Regions from separate parts of the Paenibacillus sp. FSL H8-0175 genome, predicted to be linked through region 1. Evidence: riboswitches for the same ligand, from Rfam matches in the RefSeq annotation. Region 1 holds a riboswitch; each other region holds the start of a gene.

Region 1 (3,691 bases):
AGACGCCGGCGGCAGCGGTATGGGCAGACTGTTGTATTATATCGAGGGACAGTTCAGCTTGAATACTGACCCTGCGATACGCACTTGGTTATGGATGCTTCTAGGACTTGTTGTCTTGCGACTTCTGCTTTCTCCTTTCATAAGGGCAGGATTGCTGCATGAGCTGCACCAGGAGCGAAAGGGCGAGCGCGGGCTGTTCTTTTTCCCCGGCATGAAGATCTATGGACTACCTGTCTTAGTCTTTAGCCTAATCGAATGGGTGCTGACCCTGCTGCCGCTTTACTGGCTTGCTCCAAAAATGTACGGGCTGTTCTTATCCTCTTTGTTTAACTACACTTTGTTACTTCATTTAGTACCATACGTATTGGCATGGCTTATATATATTTTTATCGTGCGCCTGTTTCTTCTATATATGCAGTTTGGTTACACCGGCGGTACAGGAATGTTCTCCTCACTGTTCATCTGCTTGCGGTCACTGATTCCTGCTATAGGTGTTTCCATTGTACTTGGTGCGGGAGGCTTGCTCTTACTGCTAGTGTGCGGACTGACGGGTCTGTTCTGTCCCGGCCTGCCGGCACTTATAATACGGCAAATCTCACCACTACCTTCTACGCTCTTAAAAATGTGGGGAATCTCTGCACAATATCATCTATGGTGTAGCAAAGCATTTCCACAATAAATTAACCTTATTTGACATAATAAAAAGGTCCCAATTCCTGTATTCAGGAGCTGGGACTTTTTCTCATTACGGATAACTTAAGAGTATTTGCAAAATCATAAAAGCTCTGTTACAATAAGTCCTGTGCTATTAGTAACAATTTTGTAATCAATTGAAACGATTCCTACATAACTAAATGTATTTATCGTAAGTGTAACTGTCGAAACGTCATTCTCTTGGTGCTTAACACGCCTAATTCCTTTGCACCGGGAAGTGGGGGAACCATATTTTGGGTGAATTGATCTCGCTTTACAGGGATCATAGGGAATCTTCTACCGAACCCTTAAGCTAACCTCGCAGGCCTTGGAAGGAGTACATCTTTTGAAAAGACATAATTTAAGAAAAAAATGCGTCGCTGCGGCGCTAGGACTTGTAATGGCATTATCTATTGGTGGAGGAAGCGCCTTTGCCGACTCTAAGATGGACACTGTAATCTCAAAGACTATTGGAGTTGCCTATAAAACCGGAGGTACAAGCACTGCCGGATTTGATTGCTCTGGATTTACAAAATATGTATTCAAGAATGTGGGTCTTACTTTACCTCGTACATCAAAAGCTCAATATAGCGTTGGAACTGCTGTATCCAAAAGCAATCTGCGTTCTGGTGATCTAGTGTTCTTTAACACACTTGGCAATGGAGTATCCCATGTCGGCATTTATGTTGGAAACGGAAAATTCGCACAATCGTCCTCTTCGCGTGGAGTGACCATCACTTCACTCAGTCAGGCCTACTGGGCCAATCGTTATGTTGGCGCTAAAAGAGTAATGAGTACTTCAGCTTATCAAGCTGTAGCCTTCGATTGAAACCTTCCTCACAACTATAACCTCATAATTACAACTATATGAACCTGAATCTGATTATTCCCGTAATCAAATTCGGGTTTTTCTTTTTTCCATAATATATTTTTACACTAATAGAGCCCAATTGAAACACGTTTATTTGATAAAAATTGCAATTATATTAAAAATTAGGTCATTATTAACGCTTACATATGCCTTTCTACCGTAAAAATGCCAATTTTTCTGCATTAATATGTTAAAAACGATTGCCAAGCGGCTTTCTGTTTGTTACAATTAGCGCAGTGAGATTTTAGTAACATTTTTGTAATCATTAAGTTGTTATTTACAAAGGTTTTGTCATGTATTGATTACAAGCTAATCCTAATCAACAGTATGAGCCGAGTTTCCTAACTATTAGGAAAACGGGGGAACCAACTTTGGGTGAATTGACCTCCATTATATAGAGGGGTCATAGGGGACCTTCAACCGAACCCTTAAGCTAACCTCGTAGGCATTTGGAAGGGGTATACACTTTTGAAGAAGAAGTTAGCAGCAGCAGTACTAAGCTTTTCCATCATCCTCACCATCGGAGCAGGAAGCGCTTTCGCAGATTCCAAAATGGATAAAGTGATTGACAAGGCCATCGGTACTAAATACGTATCCGGCGGTATATCCACTAACGGATTTGATTGCTCCGGATTTACAATGTATGTGTTTGATAAGATTGGCATTAACCTTCCACACCAATCAGGTTCCCAATATCAAATGGGCACAGCAATCTCCCGTGATGATATAAGAGCCGGAGATCTTGTATTCTTCAATACAAGTGGCAAAGGTGTCTCCCATGTCGGCATTTATGTCGGTGAAGGTAAGTTCGCACACGCTTCTACCTCACGCGGTGTTACGATTAGCTCTCTGAGTGATAGCTACTACGTGAAACGCTACGTTGGTGCTAAGCGCATTATGAGCACAGACGCTTACCAATCGGTTGCTGCTGAATCGGAAGACAATGATGATGTCCAATAAGTAACGTACATAGGCTCTTTTCCAAGGTAACTCTTGGAGGAGAGCTTGTTTTTTTGTCTTATTACTTATTTACCCCTCTCATAATTTGTAAAACATTCCTCTCATATAAAGTTTCTGAGTCGAACCTCCCCCATTTTGTATATAATTAGTAATATAGCAATGTCCTCGTGAAAGGAGATCGTTGACCTTATGATAAATCCCTCGGTAACTTTTCATGTTGTTCCTATGGAGGCAATTCACGGAGAAGCTATTTGTAAGTGGAGCTATACGCCCCCATATAATATTTATGGCTGGATGCCGTGGGAGCAGATGCAGGCTCTTGGCATCGAGTTTGGCGATCCGCAGCTCCGGGAGGAACAATATATCTCCATATTAAATGAACAAGAGATTTTGTGCGGATTCGCACAGTTGTTCCCGATGGAAGGAGTCGTTCGTTTAGGAGTTGGGATGCGCCCCGATCTATGCGGCCATGGTTTAGGCAAACTATTCGTAGATGCCATCGTCCAGACAGCCTTGAATCGTTATCCTGATCGTGAGATAGATCTAGAAGTCCTGACCTGGAACCAACGCGCCATTCGAACTTATCAAAAATGTGGATTTACGATTACAGATACGTATGAACGCCGCACACCTACAGGAGACAAACCTTTTTATTGCATGGTCTATGACAAATGATATTAAATACCATATATTTCATGAGAATGATTGTATTCTCGTTCATTTTTTTGTCACAAACCCTATGATAACGCTTCACCATAAGCTATAATGTAGGGAGCAGCTTACATAGAAGGGACGAATTGGGATGCAGAAATGGATCATGAGCGGTTTGTTTTTTGCCGCCTGTGCCTTTGCGGTAGTACTCATGTTTACACTTCCGGGTAAAGAAGAGGTAGCGGAAGAAAATAAGCCCACGATGCCGGTAGTTCAACTGGACGCAGCAAAGGCAGAAGCAACCGTGAAAGCCAGCTGTATCACCTGTCACGGCGATCAGCTTCAAGGTGGAGTTGGACCAAGTCTTCAGAATGAAGGTGGCCAGCATGACGCTGAGGAAATCTATAGCATCGTCACTAAAGGACGTGGCCAAATGCCTTCCTTTAAGGAGAAACTAGCGCCTGAAGAGATCGCCAACGTCGCACTCTGGCTCTCAGAGAAAAAGTAACCCACCCA
Region 2 (3,691 bases), 2.4 Mb from region 1:
GAGAGTATCACCGTGAAGCAGTTAGCTGAACTGGCGGGAATATCAATCTGGCAATATACACCGATCTTTCAGCAGCTTACGGGTAAAAAGCCGCTTGAATACCTGACGGATCTGCGCATTAATCATTCCAAACGATTCCTGCAGGAATCGACTGAACCACTGCGGGAAATCGCCAGACTGGTCGGCTTCTCGGACGAATACTATTTTAGCCGCCGCTTTCGGCAAAAAACCGGAGTTACACCCGGACAATATGCACATCAGAAAGGTCGTAAGCTTACCGTCAAGGATTGGACGGGTCATGAGGTGGAGATTCCAGAGCGAGCGAAACGTATTGTCTATCATGGCGAAACACTTGGCGACCTTCTCGCGTTAGGCGTAAAGCCTATCGGTGGAGATGAAGCGTTCGCCCGGAACAGCGTCTATAAACATCGGCTTAAGAAGCTCGCCAACGTCGGGTTTCCACTGGACCCGCAGTTGACCGCTTCCCTAAACCCAGATTTGATCATTTTGGCAAATAGTGATGAAAGAGCCTACAGAGCAGTTTCTGGTATCGCTCCGACACTCACCTTTGATTCATTTGCATCTCTCGACAAACGAATGCGGACACTAGGCAGTTGGCTAGGTAAACAGCGCGAAGCCGAAGCATGGCTGGAGTCATTCACAATCAAAAACGCTGCCATGTGGCAGCAGCTTTACACGACAACCCTCCAAGTTGGAGAAACCGCCTCTGCTTTGGTCTATGATCATGGAGATCATCTGTATGCTATGGGAATGTCCGGATTCTCCACTGCGCTTTATGCCCCATGTGGTTTACAACCGACCGAAGAGATCCAGGCCATATTGGACGAAGAGTTAGGGTTCGCCGAAGTTGATCCAACACGACTGCCTGCCTACGCCGGAGATCATATCTTCATGCTCATTCCGGAACGCAAAGACTCGCGAGCTGCGATGGAACGATTACTAGACAGTTCACTTTGGAACAATCTCCCGGCAGTACGTCAGGGACATGTTTATCTGCTCGACGGAAGCAAATGGAACTCTAGTGATGCGTTAACCCGGGAGAAGCTGCTAACGCTGTTGCCTAAACTACTCGGCGGAAGTAGCGCTAACAATTGAAAGTGAATCTAGGATTCTCTTTTGACTTATCAAAACTTGATAGGGTATACTTTATCTACGCTTAATTTCCAACTTTTACAGTTGAAAAGCGGGGGAACCAGTTAATTGGGGCGAATCATTGAGCATTAGAATGTAGGGTACCATCTTACCCGAGTCCGTCAGCTAACCTCGTCAGCAGTGGATGGGTCTGCTTTCCATGTTATTTACATAACCAGAGACCCTTGCTAAGGGTCTCTTTTCGTGCTTTTTTGGACCCTGCTGGCAGTAGATTGGCCTTTGACACTAAGGCTCCCTCATTTTTCTCACACTACGAGACAAAGGAGAGATGTACGTGCAAAAGGTAAAGTACTTCACGGATATTAACAAAATAGCTATGTTGTCTGAGCTGGAAAAAGAGAATCTGAAAGAAATTACGGACAAATTTGTTTTTCGTGTAAATGACTACTATCTGTCTTTAATTAACTGGGATGATCCAAATGATCCCATCCGTAAGCTGGTTATTCCTAACGAAGGTGAACTGCTGGAGTATGGGCGCTGGGACGCCTCCGATGAGGACACGAATTATGTGGTACCTGGTTGTCAGCACAAGTATAGAACCACTGCACTACTGATTGTATCCGAGGTCTGCGGGGCTTATTGCCGCTACTGTTTCCGTAAGCGTCTTTTCCGAAATGACGTGAAAGAGGCGATGGCTGATGTCTCTCCGGGCTTGGAGTATATCGCAAATAATCCGGAGATTAACAACGTACTTCTTACGGGCGGGGACAGTTTAATTCTCTCCACACCGAAGCTAAGATCCATTATTGAAAATCTAAGAAGCATTGAGCATGTTAAGATCATTAGACTGGGTTCCAAAATTCCCGTATTTAATCCGATGCGGATCTCTGAAGACGAAGAACTGCTGGAGCTGATTCGTACTTACTCTACCGAAGACAAACGAATCTATGTTATGGCGCACATCAATCATCCTCGTGAAATCACACCTGAAGCCAAAAAAGCATTTAAAGCTCTCCACAACGCAGGGGCAATTGTCGTAAATCAGACCCCCATCCTCAAAGGCATCAACGATGATCCCGTTATTTTAGGGGAACTACTGGACCGGCTTTCATGGGCTGGCGTTACACCCTACTACTTCTTTGTGAACCGGCCCGTAGCCGGAAACCGGGATTTCGTATTACCGCTCGAGCAAGTCTATCAAATTGTAGAAGAAGCCAAAGCCAGAACCTCAGGACTTGGCAAAAGAGTACGCTTATCCATGAGCCACACCTCAGGAAAAATAGAAATTCTCGCCATTGATAACGGAAAAGCCTATCTCAAATACCATCAATCCAGAGATCAGGAATACGGAAAGTTTATGATTCTAGATTGTCCAAAGGACGCCGAATGGTTCGATGACCTGCCTGGGAATGAGCAATATTGGACCCCACCTGTGAAAAAAAACGATGCTATTATTTCTGTTAATGATTTATCAGGCGAGCCTGCGGATTTAATCTGTAAATAGATTAATCAACTCTGTCAGACTCTGTCATAGGATATTTCTTCATCACCAACAACAAAACTCCTCCCGCCCAAAATTAGCCCGAAAAAATCTATGATATAATCACGCTGTAACACGAAATGGACTAATGGGTGGGAATGCACACATGAAATTGGAACGATTGATTTCTATGATCTATAAACTATTGAACCACGAAGTTTTATCTGCCTCCAAGCTGGCTGAAGAGTTTCAGGTTTCCCAGCGAACAATCTATAGGGATATCGATGTGATTTGTGCCGCTGGCATCCCGGTCGTATCGTATCAGGGTACTAAAGGTGGATATGGCATCATGGACGGATATAAAATGGATAAAAGCCTGCTCCGTTCGTATGATGTCACTTCTCTGATTACTGTACTTAACAGTCTTTCTTCCGTGTTTGAAGATGAGCATACGCAAGGAACCATTGAACGGCTGCAAACGATTGGAACGGAGCCACAGACCTCTAGTCTCGCGGTGGATCTTGAAACCCGGCGTACGGATCCTGACGCACTTCCTCTTTTACGTGCGGCTATTGCGGAACGAAATGTTGTCCGTTTTGATTACATCAGTGTAAAAAATGAACGTACAACCCGTGAAATGGAACCAGTAAAGCTTCATTTTAAATATAGCAACTGGTACATCTATGGTTATTGCCGGGCTCGGCAGGACTATCGGGAGTTCCGACTTTCCCGGATGCTGAATTTGTTCCTGACGCAGGATACCTTTCATTCGCAACATGAGGTACCCAAAGAGGCCGGCTGTTCAAACAGGGCAGATCAGGTGGAGGAAATAGTGATCCGGGTAGGCCCTGAGGCTTTGGCAGAAGCTTTGGATCAGTTTCATCAAGTCGACAAGGAATTTCATTCCGATAAAAGCATGACGATGCGAATTCCTGTGTATAAGCCATTGGAAGCACGTTGGCTTTGGTCCATTCTGCTGAGTTTTGGCAGCGGTGCCGAAGTCCTCGAACCCCCTGCATTGCGAGGTATTTTAAAAGAGCAGCTTCAAAACACACTCAAACTTTATGAAGAAGTATGACAGTCTGATGTCATACTTCT
Region 3 (3,691 bases), 510 kb from region 1:
GTATTGACTGGTGTTGCTATAGTGGGGATGTTGGCAGGATTGTGGATGTACGGTAAGGCGCGTAAGAGTAAAGTGTAATAGTAGGCACTGAGTTTTCGGGGGTATCCTAACAGCCGTTTATGGTTGCTGGGATATCCCCGTTTTTGAGTTGGCAATCTCTTTGTATACGAGCTGATATAGCTAACGGACCCAGCAGCACTTAAATGCAACAATCATCGAGATTTGGCAAGATATCGGACACTATAGTCGCTATTGGCATGAAAAAGGGTGAATTAGTAGCTCTTTTAACCAAATAGTTGCATTGGAGTCCGATACTATGCTCAAAAGGCGATAAACGTGCAAATAACGTCATCTGGGTCCGTAAGCCTTGGTGGAAGATGATTAGGGCTTGCTTTAAGACGATCCGAGAAATTCATCGCTCGGGATTTCTACTGGAGTCCGAACGCCGGCCATATTTGTGGAAAAGCTTCAATTAAAGGCTCCTGAGTCCGTTAGATGCTTCATGCGCTTAAAGATTGTCTGAATTCTAGTCAGTGACTAAATTATAGAAAGATTTGCGCTCGTTAGTATATCCGTTTGGGTGGTCATCTGCTCCCGTAGAGCTCTAAGCTGTGTTTTCAGTGCGGGAACACTTTTTTGCAGAATAATGCTTATTTGAGAAAGAGGCAGCTTTAGGCCGTACCACATGACCTTCACAAGCTGTTCCTCCCAAGGTAATGCCTTAGCCGATAGAAGCGAGCGCCGGGCAAAAGAATCAGCACACTGGTGAATACAAGTGCGGTAAGCGTGGATAGAGAATAACTGAGGATCAAAATCATCCTGACGATATATTTTATGAAGCTCTGTGAAGGTGCGGATAGTAATCTTGTCTGCCTCATTAGATTGTTCTAACAACATGGAACTAAGTACGTAGACTTCATTAGTATACTTTTGAACACACTCTGCAAATTTAGTACTGTAGGTGGACTCGGGAGGTAAGGGGTCAGGCATGGTGAACACGATCCTTTCAGATTGAGAGATTTGCTTGAATCTATAATATAGAAAAGTAAGAGATGGATTTATTGATGAGATCGGCGGTGTCTGGTTCCGGGCAACTGTGTTTCTGCTGGGAGGCAGTGGATAAAGCTTTGGAAGGTTTGTAGTAGAGCCGTTCACTTCTGGAATTGCTCCCCCCTGCTGCAACACTGTACAGACGCCCTTGCTGAATATGCCCTGCCAAGGATTTACCCTGGAGCTTGGCCTTTAAATCCTGCAAAGCACCCTGAACTAGCTCAAGCTTAACCTGCTCCCAATCTGAACCTTCGCGGCGGACCTTATCCAGCGCTTCTTCAAGACGGCAATGACAGATGGCCCGTAAAAAAGAACTCCATTTAATAAGATCGAAATTTTTGGTGTTGGCAGAGATCAGACAAGCCCCCCAACTGCAGCCTCCCTTACAGGTGAGCTTCAGAATACCATAACGGCAGCCTTCAGCCCCTTCCATTCCATAGTGAATAGGCTCGGGTTCATCCAATACAAATACTTCAATGCGGGATAGTCTGCGCTGGTCCATAGTAGGGTTCCTCCTTAGATTTCCAAAAGCTTTAAGTCAACATGATGAGTGACACTAGCCTTTTCTACACAAGCGAGCATCTCCATTTTATTCTCACAGACTGCGGTATGCTCTAGCCATAGTCGGAACTTCTCTTTTCGTATAACAGATAGATGTAAGGGAAAGGTGCTGCGGGATCTCAAGACATACCAACCGGCGCTTACATCTTTCCAAGGCTCCTTGAAGGCTGTAAACCACGGGAGCTTTTGGTGTGATGACCAATCCTGCTGCTGCTGTTGTTCTCGAATTTTTTTATATATCTCATATACAATCTTAGAGTCTAAACAGTCTTTACAAGAAGAAGGTGTGCTGAACTGGCGAAGGGCTTGGATCTGGTTCTGGCCAAATGCATAGCCTACAATGTACCTGTGATTATGTTCTTCGAACCACAAGGCCCCGAAACAAACGTAATTTAGACTTATCGGCTCAAGCAGCCCTTGATGTATCCCTAAATAATAGTGCTTCAAAACATTCACCCCATCCAGCGTGCTATCACCTAATAAGCTTAGGTAACGCAAAAACCGCAGCAAGAGGAGGACCTCTGCTGCGGTTTTGGATTACAGGCAGATATACCTGGGCCAAAGCGTGGCGGATCAAGGGTCTCTCTCTTTACGCTTACGAGGTTAGCTGTCGGATTCGGACGGTGAGAGTCGCCCTACCTATTGAGACTTATGCAGTCTCCTTTGGATTCACCCCAAGTAGGCCAGATGGCCTGATGGTTCCCCCGTTCCCTGCGAATGCAGGAACTCAGCGTTGATTGTTTTTCATGAATTAGATTCAACCCGAATCATACTCTTTTCAAGATTTTCTGTAAAAAACGGAAAATGTTCTTTTAGAGCAATTTTAACCATATCCTGCCGACTACGACTGAAAAACGAGGTAAATAGGTATTTATGGCGTGTTATCGCGCCTCTTTCTCGCTCAGCCTCAGCTTCTTGCGTTTCTACCTATAATGGGAATTTGCAGTATTTTCGCTCTAAAAAGGTGAATAAAATCACATGTATTATAGATAGCGATTAAACGCTCCAAACTCGAGTAAACAAGAGATATAGAGAGATTAGATATCAAGTAAGCGCTATCTAATGGGAAAATAGTTTTTAATTTGCATTATTTTGGCATCATTCAGGTTTTACAAGTCTTCGTGCATAAGAGTATGATTACTCCTGTTTCAACGACAATCGAATATTTGATCCGCTTAATTTCCGGTAAGGAAAGCGGGGGAACCAACAATCGGCAGCCGATGTGAGAGTCGGAAGCCGGTTATGGGGTGAATCCTGTAGAGGGTGTGAGTGAGCTCGCATCTATACAGGTAGGGCGACTCTCACCGCCCGAATCCGACAGCTAACCTCGTAAGCGTATGGAGAGAGGATGAGTGCAATGTGACCGCTAGCGAGCCACAGAGGAGATCCTTTGTGGCTTTTTGCTGTGCTCTTAGAAGCAAAGCATTTATGGAGGCCTCCCCTAAGAGGTCGCTAAATTCATCATTAGCGGTATTTGTAAGGCAGCGTCTAATGACGTGACACAACCGAGCTTTAGGTTGTGCCCGAAAATGACGATAGGTCAACATCCTTTCGGAGATTTTCGTTGCCTCCTTGTTGTAAATGAGCAGGAGGAGAAAAAAGATGACGGATCAGAATGAATATGTGCTTGTATGTGCGCCTACAAAGGCGGGAGAACATTTCATTAAACTTCTGAAGTTCAGGGGTATTAAGATGGCGGGATTAACCAACAATGTGGCTGAGAAAGCTTTACTTGAGGAGCTCGGGATTGAGCAGGTTATTCTAGTGGATACCCGCCATCAGAGCACTTGGTTTCGCCCATCGTTCCCGGTAGGCAGGGTATATCTGTTTGAGAGCAGCTTTCCGCTTTGCTGCCGCTATATTCAGATGTGCCGTACCTGGACGACACAGCCGATTTTTGTGATTACAAGTTCAATAAATCCTAGATTGGTCTATAAAAGACTTGGTGCGAGCTATGTAATCTATTCCCATAGTGGTGATGCTGATTTTCTAATTGATAGATCACCTCATCAAGGATAATGGAAGGAGTGCGGAAGATATGATGGATCTGTATATGGTGGCTTCGTTAGCTGTAATTTAC
Region 4 (3,691 bases), 1.2 Mb from region 1:
TAGCAACATGGGAATCACTTGAAGGCAGCATGGATAGTGGATTGTATGTGCAAGTGAAGCAACGTCTTGAAGAGCAAGCAGAGCATGCGCAGGAATGGAGAGATCGGATCAATACGTATTTTTACCGTAAGAGCGGAAATGAGGATCTTAAAGGCAGAAAGATTTATTAGATTTCGATTCGAGGGATGATGATAGTGAGCCTCACGATTAGAGCGATTTTGAAAGATTTAATGGGAACTGTGGAACAGGTAGAAGGGACTGTGGATATTCTGAACCCAGGGGAACCGGAAACTGAAGTCACAGGGATTATTACGGCCTTCTCTGCCACACAAAATATTGTGGAGCAAGCAATAGCGTTAGGAGCCAATTTGCTGATCACGCATGAAGGTGTATTTTATAGCCATCATGCAGCGAGCGAGTGGTTAGAAGGTGATCCGGTTTATCATGCGAAAAAAAGTCTGATCGAACATTCCCCAATAGCTATTTTTCGTTATCATGATTATTGGCATCGGCAAGAGCCGGATGGGATTATGATGGGTTTGCTGCGAGAGCTGGATTGGTCAGACTATGTGGAAGAGCAGCAAGCGGCTGCTACGATTCTCACTATTCCTGCTATGACTGTAATGGAAGCTGCTCAGTATATTAAAAGTAAGCTAGGCATCTCTTATGTACGCGCTGCTGGTGACCTGTCTCTGTCCTGCAAACGCGTAGGGATATTAGTAGGTTACAGAGGAGGTGGGATGATGGCTATTCCGCTTTTTAATGATCACAATCTTGATTTAATTATCGCTGGAGAGGGACCAGAGTGGGAGACTCCGGAATATGTGCGGGATGCAGGGCACCAAGGCAGATCTAAAGCGCTCATCATGTTGGGTCATGCGGAGAGTGAAGCGCCGGGGATGAAATATTTAGCTGAAATCTTAGCAGACAAATATCCCATGCTTCCTACCCGGTTCATTGCTGAACAACCCATCTATCAGATGGTTTAATCTGGGAAAATTAAGAGTACGGAATAAATAAACATATTATGGAGAAAATGAAGGGAAACAGGTCACTGAGAAAGGAGTGTTTCAATGGAAATTCCTTTGGAGGCTGATGAAGTATTAAGTCGGATCAAAAAGCTGCAAAGCGACGGAAGCTCAATCAGTAAAAAACAAGTAAAGCAAAGCGACCCAGAGCTTATGAGAAGTGCGCTGTTCTTTTTTCCAAGCTGGGAGCATGCATTGAAAAACGCCGATCTTTTGTAGCCATAGTATTGTAAAAGGAAGCTAAGTGGACAGGGGGAGATCTCTGATTCTGCTTAGCTTTTTTCTTTTTTATGAAATCATTCGTGCTGTTCATGTGAAATAATATTAACAAGCTTGCCAAACGGATCGGGGACATAGAAACGACGAACACCCCAAGGTACAGAAACTGGCCCAATATTGGTATTGAAGATTGTCGTTTCTTATTAAATAGGAAAGTACTGGTGAATCACCCCCTTTTTCGCTTGCTTCAGAGCTGTTTTTCTAAAGAAAACGAGTAAACAAGAGCAAAAGAAAGAGAAAATGAAGAGTATGCTTAATATGAAATGAAAAGCATTGCTTTCAACATTATTTTGACCAGAGCCCTCCTTTACAAGAAAACCTTACAAGAGTATGATTCATCTCAGAACTGAGAATTATCTTAAATTTACAATTACATAAGCAATCCGCTTAATTTCCGTTTCTGGAAAGCGGGGGAACCAACAACTGGCAGCCGATGTGAGAGTCGGCACTGGTTATGGGGTGAATCCTGTTCCGGGTGCATAATATGCATCCCTGCAGGTAGGGCAACTCTCACTGCCCGAATCCGACAGCTAACCTCGTAAGCGTATGGAGAGAGGATGAATGGCGTGTTTAGTGATGAATAGCCACAGAGAATCCCTCTGTGGTTTTTTGCTGCGTTTTTAAGCAGATATAGTCGTAGAATTTATTATGAAAGAGGTGTTACCTTTGCCTATCGCTAAACTGAACGGAACTTCGCTCTATTATGAAATCAATGGAACTGGCACTCCGGTTGTGTTTATCCATGGACATGGATTAACACACAGTATGTTCAAACCACAGCTGGAGTATTTTTCCGATAAATATAAAGTGATTTTGTGCGATTTACGGGGGAATGGCAAGTCTGGTAAACTGCTGGAGGCCCCACATGAGATTATTGAGACGCAATGTCTGGATCTGATTATGCTGTTGAATGACCTAGGTATCCGTGAAGCAGTTTTTGTAGGAATCGCCTATGGTGGCTTAGTCGTTCAGCATATTGCCAAACAATATCCTGAGCGTGTAAAAGCAATTGTGGTCGCGGATAGCTTTTGTAGGACTCACGGATCAACAATAGTAGGGAAAATACAAACTATGGCAGCATATTGCAGTTTACTAATGTATTATCTCCCAAGCGAGCTGGTGTTGCCTTCGATTCGGATGATGTACCGAGAGCGCTGGAGTCTGGCCTACAATGAGATTAGAAGAGGACTGCTGGACAAACGCCCCCGGGAGTTATATCGGCAAAGGCTGGCTACGAGCCATGTTGATTACACCAGATGTTTAAAGGCTTTTAAACGTCCTGCATTATGTATTGTGGGGGACTTTAATGAATTTGGAGTGAATTGTATGAAGGAAATGGTGTCTCAGCTGCCGCAGGCGCAGTTGGCGATTATTCCGAACGCATTAGATCCAAGTAATCTGTGCCAGCCGGAGCAATTCAATGCGATTCTTCAGCGTTTCTTAGAGAAGCAGCAGGGCAGTCAGCAGATTAGCTGATCTATAGGGAGACCTTCACAAGCGAAGCGTTTAAGTGAGAAAATAGGCGTCCCATAGCCAGGGCGGAATGAGCTGGCTATGGGTCGTCTTTCTGGGAAGAACTTTAGGGGAATTCTCCCTAAAATGAAGGAGATTATGGCTCCTAGAACGTAGATTAGGGAAATCCTCCCTAATAATAGGATGTTTTTAGCCATAAATGGGTATTTGCATGAATTTTTAGGGAGGAATTCCCTAAAAACCTCATTTTAAAGCGATTATCGATGAACATTAGGGAGGATTTCCCTAATATAATGGACATCCAATTAAAGGCTGGCTTATCCGTAGTGAAATCTACGAATGAGCCAGCCTTTGGTTATTTTACTAACCGATGGATGTTGAACATTTACAAGCATATTGTACCTAGAACGCTACTTAATGTCCCTACCCTACCACAGCACCAAATATAGCTCACCCGACGTGGGAAAGAACTGTAGGCCCTAAGTAGTGAAGGTAAGTGTATAGAAGGAGGCGTAGTAAGCAACGCATCTGCTACTCTTGCATTTTGTACAATGCGATCTACTCGTGTAAGATTAAGATAATTCATACTAAAGGAGCTGAGTCATGATGTCTCAAGCTGAAACTATAAAACTGACTTCATTATCTTCAAAAGGGGGCTGCGGCTGCAAAATCGGTCCCGCCGATCTCATGCAGGTTATTCGTAGTCTGCCACCAACTGTTCCTAACCCGGATCTACTTGTAGGTCTTGATACTAGTGATGATGCAGGGGTGTATCGTTTAAGTGATGAATTAGCGTTAGTGCAAACTGTTGATTTTTTCACGCCGATCGTGGATGATCCCTATTCATTTGGTCAAATTGCAGCAGCCAATGCATTAAGCGATATTTATGCGATGGGTGGAAAGCCGCTTAC

What was found. A riboswitch is a leader RNA that binds a small molecule or an ion and turns the genes downstream of it on or off. The one in region 1 is predicted to bind cyclic di-AMP.
Region 2: it holds a riboswitch for cyclic di-AMP, as region 1 does, so the genes downstream of both, MHH46_RS10985 (KamA family radical SAM protein) here and MHH46_RS00540 (C40 family peptidase) in region 1, are expected to answer to the same signal.
Region 3: it holds a riboswitch for cyclic di-AMP, as region 1 does, so the genes downstream of both, MHH46_RS02785 (hypothetical protein) here and MHH46_RS00540 (C40 family peptidase) in region 1, are expected to answer to the same signal.
Region 4: it holds a riboswitch for cyclic di-AMP, as region 1 does, so the genes downstream of both, MHH46_RS27100 (alpha/beta fold hydrolase) here and MHH46_RS00540 (C40 family peptidase) in region 1, are expected to answer to the same signal.

What each region holds. Positions count from the first base shown of each region.
Region 1 covers NZ_CP150299.1:111,995-115,685, reverse strand. Annotated here, with positions in the region: gene MHH46_RS00550 (hypothetical protein) at 1-679, shown strand, start outside; cyclic di-AMP (ydaO/yuaA leader) riboswitch at 898-1,036, shown strand; gene MHH46_RS00545 (C40 family peptidase) at 1,094-1,522, shown strand; cyclic di-AMP (ydaO/yuaA leader) riboswitch at 1,885-2,027, shown strand; gene MHH46_RS00540 (C40 family peptidase) at 2,033-2,524, shown strand; gene MHH46_RS00535 (GNAT family N-acetyltransferase) at 2,714-3,199, shown strand; gene MHH46_RS00530 (cytochrome c) at 3,327-3,683, shown strand.
Region 2 covers NZ_CP150299.1:2,561,525-2,565,215, reverse strand. Annotated here, with positions in the region: gene MHH46_RS10990 (AraC family transcriptional regulator) at 1-1,116, shown strand, start outside; cyclic di-AMP (ydaO/yuaA leader) riboswitch at 1,165-1,306, shown strand; gene MHH46_RS10985 (KamA family radical SAM protein) at 1,442-2,617, shown strand; gene MHH46_RS10980 (YafY family protein) at 2,760-3,671, shown strand.
Region 3 covers NZ_CP150299.1:624,746-628,436, forward strand. Annotated here, with positions in the region: gene MHH46_RS02770 (hypothetical protein) at 1-78, shown strand, start outside; gene MHH46_RS02775 (hypothetical protein) at 538-897, opposite strand; gene MHH46_RS02780 (hypothetical protein) at 1,031-1,552, opposite strand; gene MHH46_RS02785 (hypothetical protein) at 1,567-2,121, opposite strand; cyclic di-AMP (ydaO/yuaA leader) riboswitch at 2,190-2,354, opposite strand; cyclic di-AMP (ydaO/yuaA leader) riboswitch at 2,774-2,963, shown strand; gene MHH46_RS02790 (hypothetical protein) at 3,214-3,630, shown strand.
Region 4 covers NZ_CP150299.1:6,117,168-6,120,858, reverse strand. Annotated here, with positions in the region: gene MHH46_RS27120 (alpha-glucuronidase family glycosyl hydrolase) at 1-170, shown strand, start outside; gene MHH46_RS27115 (Nif3-like dinuclear metal center hexameric protein) at 195-989, shown strand; gene MHH46_RS27110 (hypothetical protein) at 1,074-1,247, shown strand; partial or broken gene MHH46_RS27105 (glyoxalase) at 1,325-1,435, opposite strand; cyclic di-AMP (ydaO/yuaA leader) riboswitch at 1,682-1,868, shown strand; gene MHH46_RS27100 (alpha/beta fold hydrolase) at 1,956-2,783, shown strand; gene selD (selenide, water dikinase SelD) at 3,387-3,691, shown strand, end outside.